Regions from separate parts of the Streptococcus sp. 1453 genome, predicted to be linked through region 1. Evidence: riboswitches for the same ligand, from Rfam matches in the RefSeq annotation. Region 1 holds a riboswitch; the other holds the start of a gene.

Region 1 (8,197 bases):
ATCACGTACAACAGCTACACCAGCGATGCCAGTGCCCATAAGCTGGTCAATGTTCTCTGAAGTCAGGCCTCCAATAGCAACTACTGGAATGTCAACCGTTTGGCAAATTGTTTTCAAGGTCGATATCAGAGTGATGGGCGCATTTTCCTTGGTGGTGGTTGGGAAAATGGCTCCTGTACCCAAGTAATCTGCACCTGATGTTTCTGCTTCCAGAGCTCTTTTTATTGTTTTAGCAGTTACACCGAGGATTTTTTCAGGTCCCAAGACTTGTCGGGCAACCGAAACTGGTAATTCATCGTCTCCGATATGCAGACCTGCTGCATCAACCGCCAGACAGATATCCAACCGATCATCGATTATCAAGGGTACCTGATAGGCATCTGTTATTTCCTTGACTTGTTTTGCCAGTTGATAATATTGATTGGTTGTGAGATTTTTTTCTCGTAATTGGACTATGGTAACACCTGAACGGCAGGCAGTCTCAACTTTTGCAAGAAATCTTTCCACGGAATCTTGATAGCGATTGGTTACCAGATATAGTCTAAGTGCTTCTCTATTCATAAACATCTCCTTTGATGGCATCTAACCAATTTTCATCTCTTTTGAGGAGCGAAAGCTGATTGAGTACTTGGTAGCGAAAATCTTCCAATCCCATTCCTTGAACAACTATTCTCTCAGCAGCGATATTGAGATAAGAGACCGCTAGGCAAGAAGCTTCAAAACCAGCCTTTCCTTGGCTGAGAAAAACAGCTGTTAAAGCTCCAACCAAGTCTCCTGTCCCTGTTATCCAGTCTAATTCTACACAGCCATTTCCCAATATTGCAACCTGATTCTCCGAAACGATGAGATCCTTGGGGCCAGTAACTAAGAATGACATACCAGGATAAAGCTGACACCAGTCTTTCAAGACTTGAAGTAAATCCTCCGTTTCTTGATCTTTAGCACTCGCATCGACCCCAACGCCGTGGTGCTTTAAGCCAACAAGACTTCGAATTTCTGACATGTTTCCTTTAAGGACCGTAGGTCTATAGTCTAAAAGGTCTTTAACTAAGCTCTTACGAATGGATGAAGTCGTTACGCCAACCGCATCTACTACCATCGGGAGAGAAGATTGGTTTGCATAAGAAGCTGCCATACGGATTGCTTTTTCCTTCTCAGCTGACAAATGCCCCAAATTGATGAAGAGAGCCTGACTTTGCTTAGTAAAATCAAGAACCTCACGGGGATCATCTGCCATAACTGGTTTACACCCTAGAGCCAAAATCCCATTTGCTAGCATCTCACAAGAAATCTCATTGGTAATACAGTGAATGAGGGAACTAGAGTCTATAGGAAAAGGATTTGTCAATGCCTGCATCAGTCTATCCTTTCAGCAAAGAAATATCCTTGCACTTTTTTAAAGAATTCCTGCTTGATTAAAAATCGAAAGGCAATAAAGGAAATCGCTGTACCGATTAAGGTTGCTCCGAAAAATCGAGGAGTATAGATAAACCAGCTAAGCTTAGCAGCTGATCCTGTAAAGAGTACCATAACAGGATAGGAAACAATAGAACCAATGATACCTGTTCCCAAAATTTCTCCCAAGGCAGAAAAATAAAATTTTCGACCATACTTATAAAAGAGACCTGCAAGGAGGGCTCCAAAAGTCGCTCCTGTGAGAGCTAAAGGAGGAATCCCTTGAGTCGTCATACGGATAAAGGCTGTCACTGTAGCCATAGCCAAGGCATAAACAGGTCCCATCATGATTCCCGCTAGAATATTGACTACACTGGACATCGGTGCCATTCCCTCAATCCGAAAGATAGGCGTAAGGACTACATCAAGGGCAATCATCATAGATAAAATGGTTAATTTGTGAACTTGTAATTGGTGCTTTCTCATGCTTCTATTCTTCTCCTTTTTCTAAAGACTGTAAATCGCTCTTCCATGTCTGGTGTTGGTAGGCCATTTGCCAAAACTTGGCTTCCATATGAACACTGATGTGGAAGGCATCTAGCATTTTTTTCTTGTCTGTCTCGTCACTTTCTCGATAGAGCTGATTGACCAGCGCTCCCTCCTCTCTGATCTGCTGCTCCAACTCATCCGTAATATAAGTTTCAATCCATTGTTGGTAGAGAGGATTTGGTGATGGTTTAAGATTAAGTGATTTGCCTATATCATGATATAACCAAGGACAAGGCAGCAAGCTCGCAAAGGCAATGCCTAAGTTTGGCTCTGCAAATTGACGATAAATATGAGAGATATAATGATAGCAGGTTGGAGCGATTGGATGTTGCTCCATTTCCTGATCGCTGATTTCCAATTCCTTGAAAAATTGTTGGCGGATAAATAACTCACCTTCCAGTAGACTCTGAGCATTTTGTTTCAAGAGTCTTTTCATCTCTTGGTTTGAAGTCTTATTAGCCAAAAGGTGATAGATTTCTGAGAAGGCCTTCAGATAGTAGGCATCCTGAATCAGGTAATAGCGGAAAATGGCAGGTTCTAAATCCCCCTCTTGTAATTGTAAAATAAAGGGATGATGAAAGGAAGCCTGCCAAGCTTCCTTGGATAATTCCATCGCAATATCTGTAAATTCCATAATAACTCCTTTATAAAAATAGACTGATTTGAAGTAATAAAAAGAAAAGCAGGTAGATGAATATTGCCCTTTGAGGAATATAAAAAGTCCGATAGCTATTCTCCACCTGTGCATGTTCGTCATATCCATGCGCCGATAGGGCTCTCAGGTAAAGATGGCGCCACCTAAAGACTGTCATCAGAACCTTACTGTAAATCAAGGGCGACCAAAAATGTAGTTCTTGACCGCGTAATAGGCAAGCTTCTTTGAGGGATTTTATTTCTTTCTGGATAAGGGGAAAGGAATTGAATACCACAATCAAGGCATAGGCCCATGACCGTGATAATCCCTTTTGAGCCAAGTACAAGAGAAGCTCTTTTAGGGAAATAGAGGAAACAAAGACAAGACCAATACAAACCGTCACAAAGGCCCTCGTTCCAAGCATGACTGCCTGCGAAGCATCTCCATGTAACTGAACTGCCCAGTAGTTGGCAAAGGATGGCAAAATGGCAAGCAGAATCATCCAAGCCAATACTTTAAATCGACGGTAATAGAGCATAAAGAGAATACAAAATGCGACTACCGAAAGATTCAGAGCAATCGAAGGAATGAAAGATGTTTCCAAGGATAAAATCAGCAAGAAGAGACTGATAATCGGTGTCTGGGTTGCTACTTTGACCATACTATCTCACCTCCCCTTGGATATTGCTACTCTGAGATGTGAGTGGTTTGGTAATTGTCACTGTTTTCACATGACTGAGCCCCTGACTAGTCATCGCAATCCAATAATCAACCACAGAGATCAAGGGATCTAAACGATGGCTAATGATCAGAAAACTTCTTCCTTGATTTCTCTCCTCCACAATCCACTGACAAAAATAAGAGCAGGCTCTATCATCCAAACCAGCAAAAGGTTCATCTAGTAAAATCACAGAAGCCTTGCTGGTCAAGATGGTCAAGAGCTGAAGAATCTTTTGCTGACCACCACTTAATTGATAAGGACTCTTATCGAGTGCCTGCTTCAGATCAAAATATCGTAAAGCTTTAAAAATTCGCTGATTTCTTTCAGAATCAGGTCCAGCTAATTGAAGCTCTTCTCGCAAACTAACTCGGATAAACTGTTTCTCAGCTTCCTGAACAACACCCGTCAGGTCATGATACAAGCTCTTTTTCTTTTTCAGGACTGTCCCCCTCCAAGTAATTCGTCCTTTATACTTTTGAAATTGAAGAATAGACCGAAAGAGGGTTGATTTCCCGACACCATTATCACCCAAAATACAGCAAATTCCTTGGTAAAATGTAAAATCAGCAATCGAAAAGAGGGGACGCTTATCCAGCTCACAAGTCGTTCCATCCATATGGAATAGTTCTGGGCTAGAAGCAACTTCCTTTGAAGCAACCTGTGTCATCTCAGAGGAAGGGATTTGAAACACTTCCCTTAGTTGTCCGTCTCTTAGCTCCACCATATGGTCGATATAGGCTTCATAATCAGATAAATCATGGTCGCACAAAATAACTGTCTTCCCATTAGAGACCAACTCTTTTAGAATCTCCAATATCTCTATCCTACTCTTGCGATCAATGGAAGCAAAGGGCTCATCCAAAAGATAGACCCTAGGATTCATAGCAAAGAGAACAGCCAAAGCAGCCTTTTGCTTTTCCCCACCTGATAAGTGATGAATTGGACGGTGCAAGATGTCCTTGCAACGACATTGCTGGACAACCTCTGCTATTTTAGAGTCAATTTCCTGAACGGGATGCCCAATATTTTCCAAGGTAAAAACCAGCTCCTCAAACAAATTCTCCATGGTAAACTGATGATTGGGATTTTGAAAGAGAATACCAACCGTTTGGACACGTTCGATGATAGAAAGCTGACTGACTTCGCTCCCATCTATCAGTACTTGACCGCTATAGGGAAGAGAACTAACTTGGGCAATAACTTGAAAGAGGCTGGATTTTCCTGAACCACTGCTCCCAACTAACAAGGTAAAGGCTTGCGCATGAAAAGTAAAATCAAGCGGTTCCGAAAAAATTGAGGACTGAATCTCCCGTAATTCCAGACCCATCTATGCCTTTCCTCCAGTTGCAAACTGATGATAGAGTTTGACAATGGCACGAACCAAAATGGTACAGAAGAAATAAACAGAAATAAAACGTACTACAAGTAAGGAAAGAACAAAAGGAAGTGAAAAGGCGTAGTAACCTAACTTAATGTACTCATAGACAAAGCTAACAAGCGTAATCCCAATACTATTGGCAGTTAGAGAGAGCCAACTTTCATAGCGATTCTTGGTTACGATAAAACCAAGTTCACTTCCCAAACCTTGAACCAAGCCAGACAAAAGGGCACCTAGACCGAATTGGCTACCATAAAGGACTTCAGCAAGCGCAGCTAGCACTTCACCAATTGTTGCACTTCCAACTCTTGGAACAAAGATGGCAGCAATGGGCGCAGCCATACACCAGAGACCAAAGAGGATTTCATTGGCAAAGGCCTGCAAGCCAAGAGGGGCTAAAATCAGAGTGAGGATATCAAACAGATAGCCTGAACCCACAAAAACGCCACCAAAAAAGATAGACAAGAAAGCAAGCAAAATAACATCTTTTAATTGCCATTTTTTCAACATAAAAAACTCCTTTTTTTAAAGAAAAGTGGGGTGCTCAAGGTGAGCTGCCAAAAGGCTTATACTCTTCGAAAATCAAATTCAAACCACGTCAACGTCGCCTTGCCGTACTCAAGTACAGCCTGCGGCCAGTTTCCTAGTTTGCTCTTTGATTTTCATTGAGTATTAACGTCCAGACTATCCTCTTTTAATAAACAAAAAAACTCCAATTACAAACGAGAATTAGAGTTTAGCTTACAAGATTAGACCGTTCTTTTCGACATACGAAAAAACATTTCACATTTCCCTTCGCCAGTATTAACTGTATCAGGTTCAATGGGTATCATCTCAGCCTAAAGCACCCCAAATGTCTTTATTATTTAATTATGTGATTATTATAACACACATTTTATACTAGTTCAAGAAATTGAACTGGAAATACAGCCTTGCACTCACAAAGACAGCAGATCTTTCTTTTGCAAAAAACAAATGACCTGTTTGATGAATTAGCCATTCAAGCTGAATCTGGACATATCTTTTTAGAAAAGGAAAACTTCCACTTACTTAGAATCCAAGGATAGATACCTATTGTTCACTCATTTCTCGAACAGTTTTTTCTATATTTTTTGCATACGATATTGCTGAAATGATTGAAACACCGTCAACATTGGTCTTCATAATGTCTTTAATATGTTGCGTCTGTATCCCACCAATTGCAACTAAGGGCATTTGTGGCAATAGTTTTCTCATCAATTTAAGACCTTCATAACCTATAGCGCCACCAGCATCATCTTTTGACTGGGTATCAAATACAGGACCAACACCAACATAATCTACATATTCAACTTTTGACTGTTGAAATTCTTTCTCGTTTTTTATAGAAAGACCAATTATTTTATCTGGCATCAATTTTCTAATTTCATCAACTCCAAGGTCATCTTGTCCTACATGTACGCCATCAGCGTCAATTTCCATCGCCAAATCAATATCATCATTAACAATAAACGGAACATTGTATTTTTTACAAAGTTTTTTAAGTTTTATTGCTAATTCCAGTTTTTCTTTACCTTCTAAAGCACCTTTACCTTTTTCTCGAAATTGAAATAAAGTTATACCACCTTTTAAAGAATCTTCAACAACTGTATATAAATCCTTACCTAAGCAAGTAGTCGTTCCACAAATAAAATATAATTTTAATAGTTCTTTATTAAACATCTTATTTCACCTTTTTAAATGTTTCTATATCTTTATCAGTAACTTCATATAATGCATTAATAAATTCAACTTTAAACGTTCCTGGTAGATGTCCATTAGGACGCTTTTCTGCCATTTCCCCGGCAATATTATATGCTAACATTGCTGTTTCTAAAGATTTCAATTCTTGTCCTTTTTCTAGTCCTATAAAGCTCGCTAATACAGCTCCTAATAAACATCCTGTTCCAATAACTTTCGGCATCATTGCACTTCCGTTATGGATAGTCACTACCTCACCATTAACAGCAATAGCATCAACCTCCCCAGTTACTACTATTGGAATATTAAACTTAGCATTTGCTGCTAAAGCAATTTCATCAATATTATCTACTCCTGCACTGTCTACTCCCTTAGAGGCTACATTTATGCCGACTAAAGATGCAATCTCTCCTGCATTTCCTCTAATAGCTGCCAGTTTGTAATTATTTATTAAATCATCTGATACTTTTTTTCTATAAGCTCCCGCTCCACAGGCTACAGGATCTAATACTGCAGGTACATTATATTTTTCAGCTATTTTTAATGCCTCTTGGTACAGCTTCCAATTATCATCCGTTAAAGTCCCAATGTTAATCAATAATCCTCCAGCATACTTTAACAAATCCTCTAAATCTGCTGGAAACTCACTCATGGCTGGTGATGCACCCAGTGCTACTAATCCATTTGCTGTGAAATTTTTTACTACATCATTGGTGATACAAATGACTAATGGTGCTTTTTCTTTTAATAATTTTAAACTTGTCATATTGAATTCCTTCCTTTTCACTTTATACGATCTATAGATTTCGATTTATCTCTATCTTTCATTAAGAAATTTTTCAGTTACATTGAATGATTTATACTCAATGAAAATCAAAGAGCAAACTAGGAAGCTAGCCACAGGTTGCTCAAAACACTGTTTTGAGGTTGTGGATAGAACTGACGAAGTCAGTAACCATACCTACGGCAAGGTGAAGCTGACGTGGTTTGAAGAGATTTTCGAAGAGTATTAACTCATCAAATTTGTCAGTATCCTGAACTTTCTCTAGGCATCATAACCAATATCAAAAAAGGCTAATTCTAAAGCGACCGCTTGATTCCAGCGTTGCTGAAGTTCTGTCAAATCTTCTCGACCTTTTCCGACACGATTGAGTTCGTCAACCAGAAATTGAACCCACTCTGCAAAGAAAGGACCTCTGTGGAGATTGATCCATTCCGAATGAATATAGGCTTCAGGTAGAGCCAAATCTTTAGAACCCCAGTCTAAATAGAGACCCTCTGCAATGACCAGCATGACCAAAAGATGGGCATAGTCTGATGAAGCCACTGCCGAATACATAAGATCCTGAAAGGCTTTTGTTACAGGGTGCAAGGTCACTTCCAGATAATCATTCTCAGATACTTTTAAGTCTTTGAAAGCCTTTTGGAAATAACCATCTTCATCTGCTTCAAGAAAGCCTAGTTGCTTGGCAAAACGAAGTTTGGATTCAAGCTGGTCTGCGTGAGCTACGCAGGCACCCAGCATGGATAAGAAGGCATCAAAGAAGTGATAATCTTGAATTAGGTAGTCTTTTAAGACCTTATTCTTAATTGTCCCTGCAAAAAGTTCCTTGACAAAACGATGATTGACAGCAGCCTGCCAATCCTTCTGACTACTTTTTAATAATTCTCCAACAGTCAAACCTGGCTGAAATGCATAAACCTGTGTTTCCATATTTATTTTTCCTCTCTTTACTCCTTAGTAATCAATAAAATACCAAGAGATACCAAGCAAAATCCTAGTTTCACTTGATCCTTTTAA
Region 2 (9,584 bases), on a different contig from region 1:
ATCAACAACCCTATCACAAGGTAAATCAGCTACATCTTTTGAAATTTCTTCCAATATCTGCTCCCTACTTAAAACTTGATTTTTATGCTGAACCAAACACTTTAGTACCAGTAATTCCTTTGGTTTGAGATCAATTTCTTCATTTTTATAATGTGCTTTGTAAGAGGTAAAATCCACTGTCACATCCTGATATTGCCAAAGATCCTCTATGACGTAGTAACGTCTGATAAGCGCTTTAATACGCTTAGCAAGCAGTACCAAGGAAAAAGGCTTTGTCACATGATCATCAGCATAGAGATCAAATACCTGTGACTGAGTAGTTTCATCTCCCAGAGCACTCAAGACGATGACAGGAATATCATGCTCTTGATTGATTTCTTTTAACACTTCAAAACCACTCTTCCTAGGCATCATTAAATCCAGTACCATGAGATGGATGGGGAGATCTTGAAATTTTTCCAAGGCCTCTTGTCCATCCTTAGCCATAATGACATGATAACCCTCTTCTGTCAGAAATGCTGCAATTCCTTCTCTAATCATTTCCTCGTCATCTGCAACTAAAATGTTCATCTTTCTCCCTTTCTACTACCGGAACTTCACACATCTATTTCCTGTATGTTATTTGAAAATTTCCTACCAACCTATCATATATGCTAATGGAATGGATTTCATTTATCCGCTACTTGTTGTCAACAACAACGTCAATACAAGAAAATCATTCATCTTGCAACTTAGTTTGATTTTTCAAATACCAGCTAGAACGGGCTTGACAGGCAAAAAAGAAACAGGTCTCTTTTGAAAGGATAAAAATTTCAGATAAGACTGCTCTTTTTCTACTACACACGCTCTAAGACAAATACGATGGAGGGTAATAAACATATGAATTTTAGGTTGAATAGTGAAAACCACGGATCCTTTAGAAGCTATAGGTTTTAGTTTCATACTCTTCGAAAATCTCTTCAAACCACGTCATCTCTATCTGCAACCTCAAAACAGTGTTTTGAGCAACCTGCGGCTAGCTTCCTAGTTTGCTCTTTGATTTTCATTGAGTTTCACTCCACTGTGACTTATGGTCAGATGCTGATACTTTTATTCTTTTATGCAATATCAAATTTTAACTGGCCTGCTTTAACACCAATCTTAAGTGTGCTGCCTACCACTAATTCTCCCTTGAGAAGAAGTTCTGCCAACTTGTCTTCCACTTCTGTTTGCAGGGTTCTGCGAAGTGGACGAGCTCCCATCTCTGGGTCATATCCTTGATTTGCTAACAATTTCAGAGCTGAAGCTTGTAATTTCAAGTCAATGCCTTTTTCAGCCAAACTTGCCACTAAAGGCTTGACCATAATCTTCACCACTTCCTGCATATGGTCACTAGATAGGCTATGGAAGACCACCTTTTCATCAATACGGTTGATAAACTCAGGTCTATAAGCCTTTTTCAGCTCTTCAAACATGCGTTTTTCCATATTTTCCTGGTCAAAACGAATATCCTTAGCCCCAAATCCGACAGTCTTGTCATCCCGAAGGGCTGTCGCACCAAGGTTTGACGTCATGATGATAATGGTATTTGAAAAGTCAACCTTGCGTCCCTTACTATCAGTCAAGACACCGTCGTCCAATACCTGCAAGAGAACATTAAAGATGTCTGGGTGAGCCTTCTCTACCTCGTCAAAGAGGAGAACGGAATAGGGTTTATTGCGAACTTTCTCCGTCAACTCCCCACCTTCTTCATACCCCACATAGCCTGGAGGAGCTCCGTTGAGACGACTGGCTGCGAATTTCTCCATATACTCACTCATATCAAAGCGGATAAGAGCTGATTCGTCGTCAAAAAGAACTTCTGCCAGAGCCTTGGCCAATTCGGTCTTACCGACACCTGTAGGCCCTAAGAACATAAAGGAACCAATCGGACGCTTGTGACTGCGAATCCCTGACTGGTTGCGGCGAATCGCACGGCTAATACTTGAAACAGCTTGATCTTGCCCGATGACACGTTTGTGCAGTTCCGCTTCCAAGTTTAAGTATTTCTTAGCATCAGTCTGGGTCAGTTTTTGAACTGGGATGCCTGACAAGCGACTCAAGGTGGTCAAAATATCAGACTCTGTCACCAAGTCTTTATAGACAGGCACTTCCTCTTCTTTTGCGATTAGCTGAGCTGCCTGTTTCCACTTGCCATCCATCAAGGCCTTGTCAGCTGGATTCAAACCTGAATCGTCTGCTTTTACATGCTTAGCCTTATTTTGCACTGTTGCTGCTGCCTCATCCAAGAGATCGATAGCAGAGTCTGGCAAATGGCGACTGGTCAAGTATCGATGAGCCATCTTGACGGCTGTTTCAACCGCCTCATCTGTGATTTGCACCCGGTGATGTTTTTCATAAGTCGCCTTCAAGCCTTGCAAAATGGTCATGCTGTCTACAACACTTGGCTCTTCAATCTTTACTTTAGCGAAACGACGAGAAAGGGCAGCATCTTTTTCGATATGTTTTTGATATTCTTCTTGAGTGGTGGCACCAACCGTTCTCAAAGTTCCACGCGCCAAGGCTGGCTTCAAGATATTGGCCGCATCCAGAGTCGAATCAATCCCGCTCCCAGAACCCATGATGGTATGAAGTTCATCGATAAAGAGGATGACTTGGCCATCTTCTTCAATATCCTTAATGATATTGTTCATGCGTTCTTCAAAGTCACCACGGAAGCGTGTCCCTGCAACGACATTCATCAAATCAAGCTCTAACACGCGCATCTTAGCCATTTCCGCAGGTACATCACCACTAGCAATACGCTGGGCAAGACCAAGCGCCAGAGCTGTTTTCCCGACACCAGCATCCCCAACCAAGACAGGATTGTTCTTGGTCTTACGGCTCAAGATTTGAATCATACGTGAGATTTCCTTATCCCGACCTATGACTGGCTCCAACTTGCCAGAACGCGCTTGCTCTGTCAAATCATGCGTATAATCCTCGAGACCACCACTCGGAGTCTGTGGCATGCCCATCATATTAGCCATAGAATTTTGCTTATCAGCTACTGTACGATGGCGTTGGCGTAAAGCCTTGAGGTCTTCACGAGTCCAACCTGCACGTTCTTCTAGATTTCGACGTAGGGCAGCAATCTTAACCTGATCTTTCTTGTCTTCATAAGAAAAACCAGCCCTCTCCAAGATACGAGTCGCCAAGGCATTACCATCATGCAAAATCGCATAGAGAACATGCTCTGTCCCTAACACCTTAGCATGGACCACTGACGCTACATACTCTGCTTCATCAAAAAGAACCTGCAAACGATGGGAGAACGGCAATTCCGTAAAGGTTTCATCCTGGCTATAGTCCGTTTCAGTCAGTTCCAAGGCCACCTCTTCTAAACGGTCCATCTCATATGGATAATCATTTAAAGTCGCCCCTGCCACACTATAACTGTGATTGGACATGGCAATCAACAAGTGCCAAGACTCTAGATAACGAGCTCCAAAATGGCCAGCCACCATGTAGGCACTTTCGATACATTCATTCAATGCTTTTGAATAGTTCATCTTACTTCCCTTTTCTATCTACCTCTTGTATGACCTGTCGTAGCATATTAGCTCGAACAACTGGAGCCTCTTCTCCTAGAACGCGATCCAAAGCTACTGCCAACAGCAAATTCATCTCCTGCTTGATCATCAATTCCTGCTCAACCAAAAGCTGTAGAATATCTTCATAAATTTCTTGACTGACCCGCTCACCAATTGAGTAAAGTAGCTCCCTGAGCATTTCATGATGACTAGAAAACTCAATCCGTCCTATACGGATGTAGCCTCCGCCACCACGCTTACTTTCAACCAAGTAGCCTCTACTTTCCGTAAAGCGTGTCTTGATCACGTAGTTAATCTGACTAGGAACAACCTGAAAAGTATCTGCCAACTGACTCCGTTGCAACTCCACAATACCAGATTGATCTAAAATCGCCTTGATGTAGGCCTCAATATGATCCGATGTATTTTTAAATCTCATTACAAACCCACCTCTCTCTTTAAACCTTGACTATCTTTGACTATTATACCGAAATTTTCTCATTTTTAAAAGAAAAAGGGCGCTAGTAAAGGATAATCTTCACCAACTCCCTATTTTTCTACTTATTCTAAGCCTAATTCTGCTAAGATTTGACGTTTGTAGGTAATCTTTTGGACTTCCTTGTCCTCATCTTCAGACCAATCTAGATCAATTTCTGAAACAATCTGCCCAGGGCGATTTTTCAAGATATAGATGCGGTCGCTGAGATTAAGGGCCTCCTCTATACTATGAGTAATAATCAATGTTGTCAGCTGCAACTGTTTGTGAATCTCAAGGTACCAAGCGTGGAGTTCCATCTTGGTCATCTCATCCAAGGCGCTAAAGGCCTCATCTAAGAGAAAGAGCTTGTGCCCGAAAAGGTAAGTTCGAAGCAAGGCCACACGCTGACGCATCCCTCCGCTAAGTTCATGGGGATACTTGTCTCGTACAGCTGTCAACTGGAAGGTCGCAAGAATTTCATCTGCGCGAGCAATAGCTTCTGCCTTATCCACCTTTTGAATCAAGAGGGGCAAAATGATATTACCAAGCACCGTCTTGTGTTCCAAGAGCAGATCCTTTTGCAACATATAACTCACGCGCCCCTTGGGATTTTCTTCACCATCAAGGACAATCCTCCCTGACTGAACTTCTAAAATCCCAGCGATTAGATTAAAGAGGGTGGTCTTACCAACACCACTTGGGCCTAGGATAGAAACCACTTCACCTGAAATCACTTTCAGATTGATATCCTCTAAAATCCTCTCCTGACCATAGGCATAACTGACGTGTTCTAGTCTTATTTCTGTCATTATTTCACAAATTCGTTGGTGAAGCCTTTGTCTGTCAAGTCTTCTTTAAGGATACCATTTTCTTTATCCCATTTGTAGAAGGCGTTCCAGCGAGCTGCATCAAATTGACCCCATTTTTCCTTGTCGCTTGCGTATTCTTTTGACAAGTATTTTTGAGATTCGATGACAAAGTCACGTTTTTCCTTGAGTTCAGGTGCATTCTTAATGAGGATATCCGCAGCTTCTTCTGGATGTTCCATAGCATATTGGTAGCCTTTTTTGATAGCTTGGATGACTTTACGAGCTTCTTCTTTGTTGTCTTTTAAATAGTCGTTGTTTGCGATGATAACTGGTGAATAGTAGTCAAACTCCTTGACATAGTCTTTCAAGTACATGAAGTTAGCCTCTACACCTTGAGATTTAGCAAGGATACCATCCCATCCATAGTAGATCCAAGCAGTGTCAAATACTCCATTAGCAATTGGTGTGATTGAGTTTGAGTCGTTATTTGGAACCTTTTCTACCTTCTCAAAGTCCCCACCTTGTGATTCTACCAAGGTTTTCAACATAGCAAGTTCAGTTGGATCATTCCAAGTTCCGTATTTCTTACCAACCAAGTCTTTTGGACTAGCTACATTGTCAGATTTACGAGAGATGATTCCTGATGTATTGTGTTCAACAATAGCTGCAACGGCAGTGATTCCTGCGCCTTTTTCCAATTTTTTAGCCATATAGTCTTGGAAATAGACTGCAAATGGTGCCTTACCGTTAATAACCAAGTCAGAAGAACTTTCTTCTGGTGGCAATTTCAAATCAACATCCACTCCAGCTTCTTTGAAATAACCTTTTTCCTTGGCCACATAAAGCCCTGTGTGGTTGGTATTTGGTGTCCAGTCTAGGATAAAGTCGATTTTCTTAAGTTCTGCTTCCTTATTATCCTTAGAAGCAGTTCCTTGACCACAGGCCACAAGCACAACAGCTACAAGAGCTGTTAAAACAGTTAAAAACACTTTCCATGTTTTTTTCATTTTCTTTCCTCTTTTCTTTTTCAGAAATATTCTTATTCTACGAACGTTTCCATTTAATAACATATTTTTCACTGACATCGACCAGCTTCATACCCAGAAGACTGATAATCGATACCAGAATAATAATCGCGAACATGGTATCATACTGAAACAGTTTCTTGGACTGAATCATATAAACACCAAGACCCTCAAAGCCTCCCAACCACTCAGATACCACTGTTGTGATAAAGGCGTAGGAAACACTGACCCTCAGACCTGCATAAAAGTAAGGCAGACTGACTGGGATTTTAAAATGCCACAGGATTTGCCAAGGCTTGGCCCGCATCAAACTAAACAAGGTCAGCATATCCTTGTCACAATGCCTAAAACCGTCCAAAATACTGACGATGATAGGAAAAGTTGTCGTCAAAATAATCAAGACAATCTTGGGCAGAATCCCATAACCTAGCCACAAGACCAAGATAGGAGCTATGGCAATGGTCGGAATGGTCTGAACAACCACCATCATAGGGTAAATCAAGTCATTGAGCCAAGTCAAACTATCCATGAGCACAGCCATAAGACAGGCAATCAAAACTCCCAAAATTAGACCTAGCAAAGCCACTCTCAAGGTCGCCCAGCTATGGTGCCAGAGAAATTCTCTATCACGCACAAAAGACTGGAGGATTTCAAGAGGTGTCGGCAGGATAAACTTGGGGAGAAGTTTAAGCAAACCTGCTAACTGCCAGATTGACAAAACTCCGAGAAAGCCCAATAGACTAATGTGTCGTCTCAGTATACTTTTCAAGTTTCTCATCAATACTTAAAATCTCTCCTACATTTATTTTGACATTGGCAAAGACATTATCTGCCTCCTGCCCTGCCACTTCCAGCGCTTCTTTGAGAATGCGCATGAGCTCATCAAACTCCCCTTCCAAGACCGTTTCAAATGGTGTCACCACCATGGTCACTTCTTGAGCTTGCAGATAAACAATGACCTGATCGATAACAGCTATCCGATCAATCCCCTGTGCTAGGGGTAAAACTTGCAAGGCAATGCTTGCTTTCATAAAAACCTCCTCTTCTCGTTTTCCTTTGACAAAAAGAAAAACCTTTACCATATATGGAAAAGGTCAAGAATAGACTAAGTATCGTTCCCTACGCTGGCATTACCCAGATCAGGTGCGGTCGAAGTTTAACACTTCCTCTCAGACTGTACACAGACTCCCATATATTATATAGATATATGATAGCGCAAAATAAGAAAAATGTCAAGGAAACTGCTTACAGAAAAGAGCAGGAAAAATTTCCTACTCCAATTTTCTATACTCGTTCTCCATCACTGTTTACTCTGTAGCCATCCACCGTCGTATTGACAGCTAAGACGCCTGAAGAGTAAGAATAATACCACTTACCAGAAACTTGATACCAGCCTGTTTTCATTGCCCCTGGACTATCCAGATAATACCACGAGCCATTTTCCTTTAACCATCCTGTCTGCATTTCACCAGATGATTTCAAATAATACCAGCTGGTACCATCCTTCAACCATCCCGTTGATTTAGAACCATTTGATTTGAAATGATACCAACTACCATTTATTTTTTTCCAACCAACAGTCGATCCATTATTTGAGCTATAATTAGAGCTATTCCCTGATTGGTTCTGATAATTCTGTGAAGAAGTCACTCCCTCTAGCTGGATATAGCGACGACTTCCGTTATAAGCTGTATAACTCAACCACTTGTAGCCATCTTTTTCGAGAATTTGATCATAATGAACATTCTCCCCAGGATAATAGTAATCAATCACAGTTGCGCTAGCTAGTGGCTGATTTTTGATAGCAGACTTGCTCTTAAAATAATGAGTTCCGCCTGTTGAAGAAAGAACAGAATTACCTAGAGGATTTTTATTCACAGCCTCCAATTGAACATAACGATAGCTTCCGTTATAAGCCGTATAACTCAACCACTTGTATCCATCTTTTTCGAGAATTTGATCATAATGAACCTTCTCCCCAGGATAATAGTAATCAATCGCAGTTGTGCTAGCTAGTGGCTGATTTTTGATAGCAGACTTGCTCTTAAAATAATGAGTTCCGCCTGTTGAAGAAAGAACAGAATTACCTAGAGGATTTTTATTCACAGCCTCCAATTGAACATAACGATAGCTTCCGTTATAAGCTTTATAACTCAACCACTTGTATCCATCTTTTTCGAGAATTTGATCATAATGAACCTTCTCCCCAGGATAATAGTAATCAATCGCAGTTGCGCTAGCTCGTGGCTGATTTTTGATAGCAGACTCAGACTTGAAATAATGTGTTCCTCCTATTGAAACTGAGGTTTGACTATTCCCAACACTGCCACCAGCCAAATCTTTAAAATGAATAAATCCTGTCATCGTATTTACTTTTATAACTCGTTTATTATAGGATTCTGTATAACCGTAGTTATATTCCTCGATTTCTATATTATCCCCCATTACATTTGACACCCAAGCAACATGACCATAAGTTCCTGCAGTAGACCAAGCAATAGATCCAATCGTTGGCACACTATCTACACGATAGCCTTCACGACGAGCACGATGCCCCCATTCATTCGCATTTCCATAAGCCCTTGGAATCTCAAAACCATTGACACTACTCAAGCGAAAGGCTGCAAATGAAGTACACTGACGAGAGTACATGCGCCACTGATCAATTTCCTGACTCCCATTTTTATAGTAAGCAGGATAATCATCCCCACGCGCAATCGATCCATTTCCTCCAGAATAGGCATATACACTATTACCCGCTGCTAGCATCAATCCTACTACTAAAAAGGGAACAATCTTTTTAGCTGATTTTCTGAAAGAAAACCTTGTCTCTGTTACTTTAAACGGTAAAATTTTCATTCTTCCTCCTTGAAAATAATATAAATCGAAGATTACCTTCACTTAAACTATTCGGAGAAAAAAGAAAAAGTGAGAAAATTTCTCACTTTAGTCCAGATAATGAATTAGATTTTTTTCTGTAAGGATATCTGAGTAAGTAAAGGATTCAACGTAAACATTAGCTTGTTTATCTCCTTCCACATTCCCAAATTCCACGATAAATAGTGATGGATAAACTTCAATTAACTTACCCAATCTATTTTTTTGGCGCTTACGCCCATTTTCCAAGGTCATTTCGATTACATGACCCTCATGCGCCTTGATTTCCTCTTTAATTTTTTTCATCTTAGCTACATCTGTAAATGCATCTGTCATTTTATGCCTCCCTTTTTGAGATACTTGAAAATTTATTGTATTCTTTTTGGAAAATCAATTCCACCGTTCCACGAGCTCCACTACGGTTTTTCTCGATAATAACTTCCACCTTATTATTGGGGATGCCTTCCTCTTCTTCACCACCACGCTCATAGTAATCGTCACGATAGAGAAAAGCTACGATATCAGCATCCTGCTCGATAGATCCCGATTCACGAATATCAGACAAGACCGGTCTCTTGTCCTGACGTTGTTCTACACCACGAGAAAGCTGACTCAGAGCGATTACTGGAACCTTCAATTCCTTGGCTAGTATTTTCAACTGACGAGAAATTTCAGAAACTTCTTGTTGACGATTTTCTCGACCAGTTCCCGTGATAAGTTGCAAATAGTCTATCAAAATCAAACCAAGATTTCCAGTTTCTTGAGCCAATTTACGAGAACGAGAACGAATCTCTGTAATCCGAATCCCTGGCGTATCATCGATATAGATACTTGCATTAGCTAG

What was found. Region 1 has a riboswitch for thiamine pyrophosphate ahead of HW098_RS01380 (ECF transporter S component). Riboswitches for the same ligand answer to the same signal wherever they lie in the genome.
Region 2: linked by a shared signal. The riboswitch ahead of HW098_RS03375 (thiamine-binding protein) and the one ahead of HW098_RS01380 (ECF transporter S component) in region 1 are both predicted to bind thiamine pyrophosphate.

What each region holds. Positions count from the first base shown of each region.
Region 1 covers NZ_VMLZ01000002.1:106,605-114,801, reverse strand. The annotation lists gene thiE (thiamine phosphate synthase) at 1-561, opposite strand, end outside; gene HW098_RS01405 (hydroxyethylthiazole kinase) at 554-1,357, opposite strand; gene thiW (energy coupling factor transporter S component ThiW) at 1,357-1,881, opposite strand; gene tenA (thiaminase II) at 1,886-2,578, opposite strand; gene HW098_RS01390 (energy-coupling factor transporter transmembrane component T) at 2,589-3,239, opposite strand; gene HW098_RS01385 (ABC transporter ATP-binding protein) at 3,241-4,626, opposite strand; gene HW098_RS01380 (ECF transporter S component) at 4,627-5,187, opposite strand; TPP riboswitch at 5,451-5,539, opposite strand; gene thiE (thiamine phosphate synthase) at 5,749-6,378, opposite strand; gene thiM (hydroxyethylthiazole kinase) at 6,380-7,162, opposite strand; gene HW098_RS10390 (hypothetical protein) at 7,263-7,409, shown strand; gene HW098_RS01360 (TenA family protein) at 7,442-8,110, opposite strand.
Region 2 covers NZ_VMLZ01000004.1:64,216-73,799, reverse strand. The annotation lists gene rr06 (two-component system response regulator RR06) at 1-570, opposite strand, end outside; gene HW098_RS03400 (ATP-dependent Clp protease ATP-binding subunit) at 1,098-3,530, opposite strand; gene HW098_RS03395 (CtsR family transcriptional regulator) at 3,532-3,990, opposite strand; gene HW098_RS03390 (ABC transporter ATP-binding protein) at 4,113-4,838, opposite strand; gene HW098_RS03385 (ABC transporter substrate-binding protein) at 4,838-5,845, opposite strand; gene HW098_RS03380 (ABC transporter permease) at 5,883-6,641, opposite strand; gene HW098_RS03375 (thiamine-binding protein) at 6,604-6,894, opposite strand; TPP riboswitch at 6,963-7,065, opposite strand; gene HW098_RS03370 (SH3 domain-containing protein) at 7,148-8,722, opposite strand; gene HW098_RS03365 (Veg family protein) at 8,810-9,076, opposite strand; gene dnaB (replicative DNA helicase) at 9,078-9,584, opposite strand, start outside.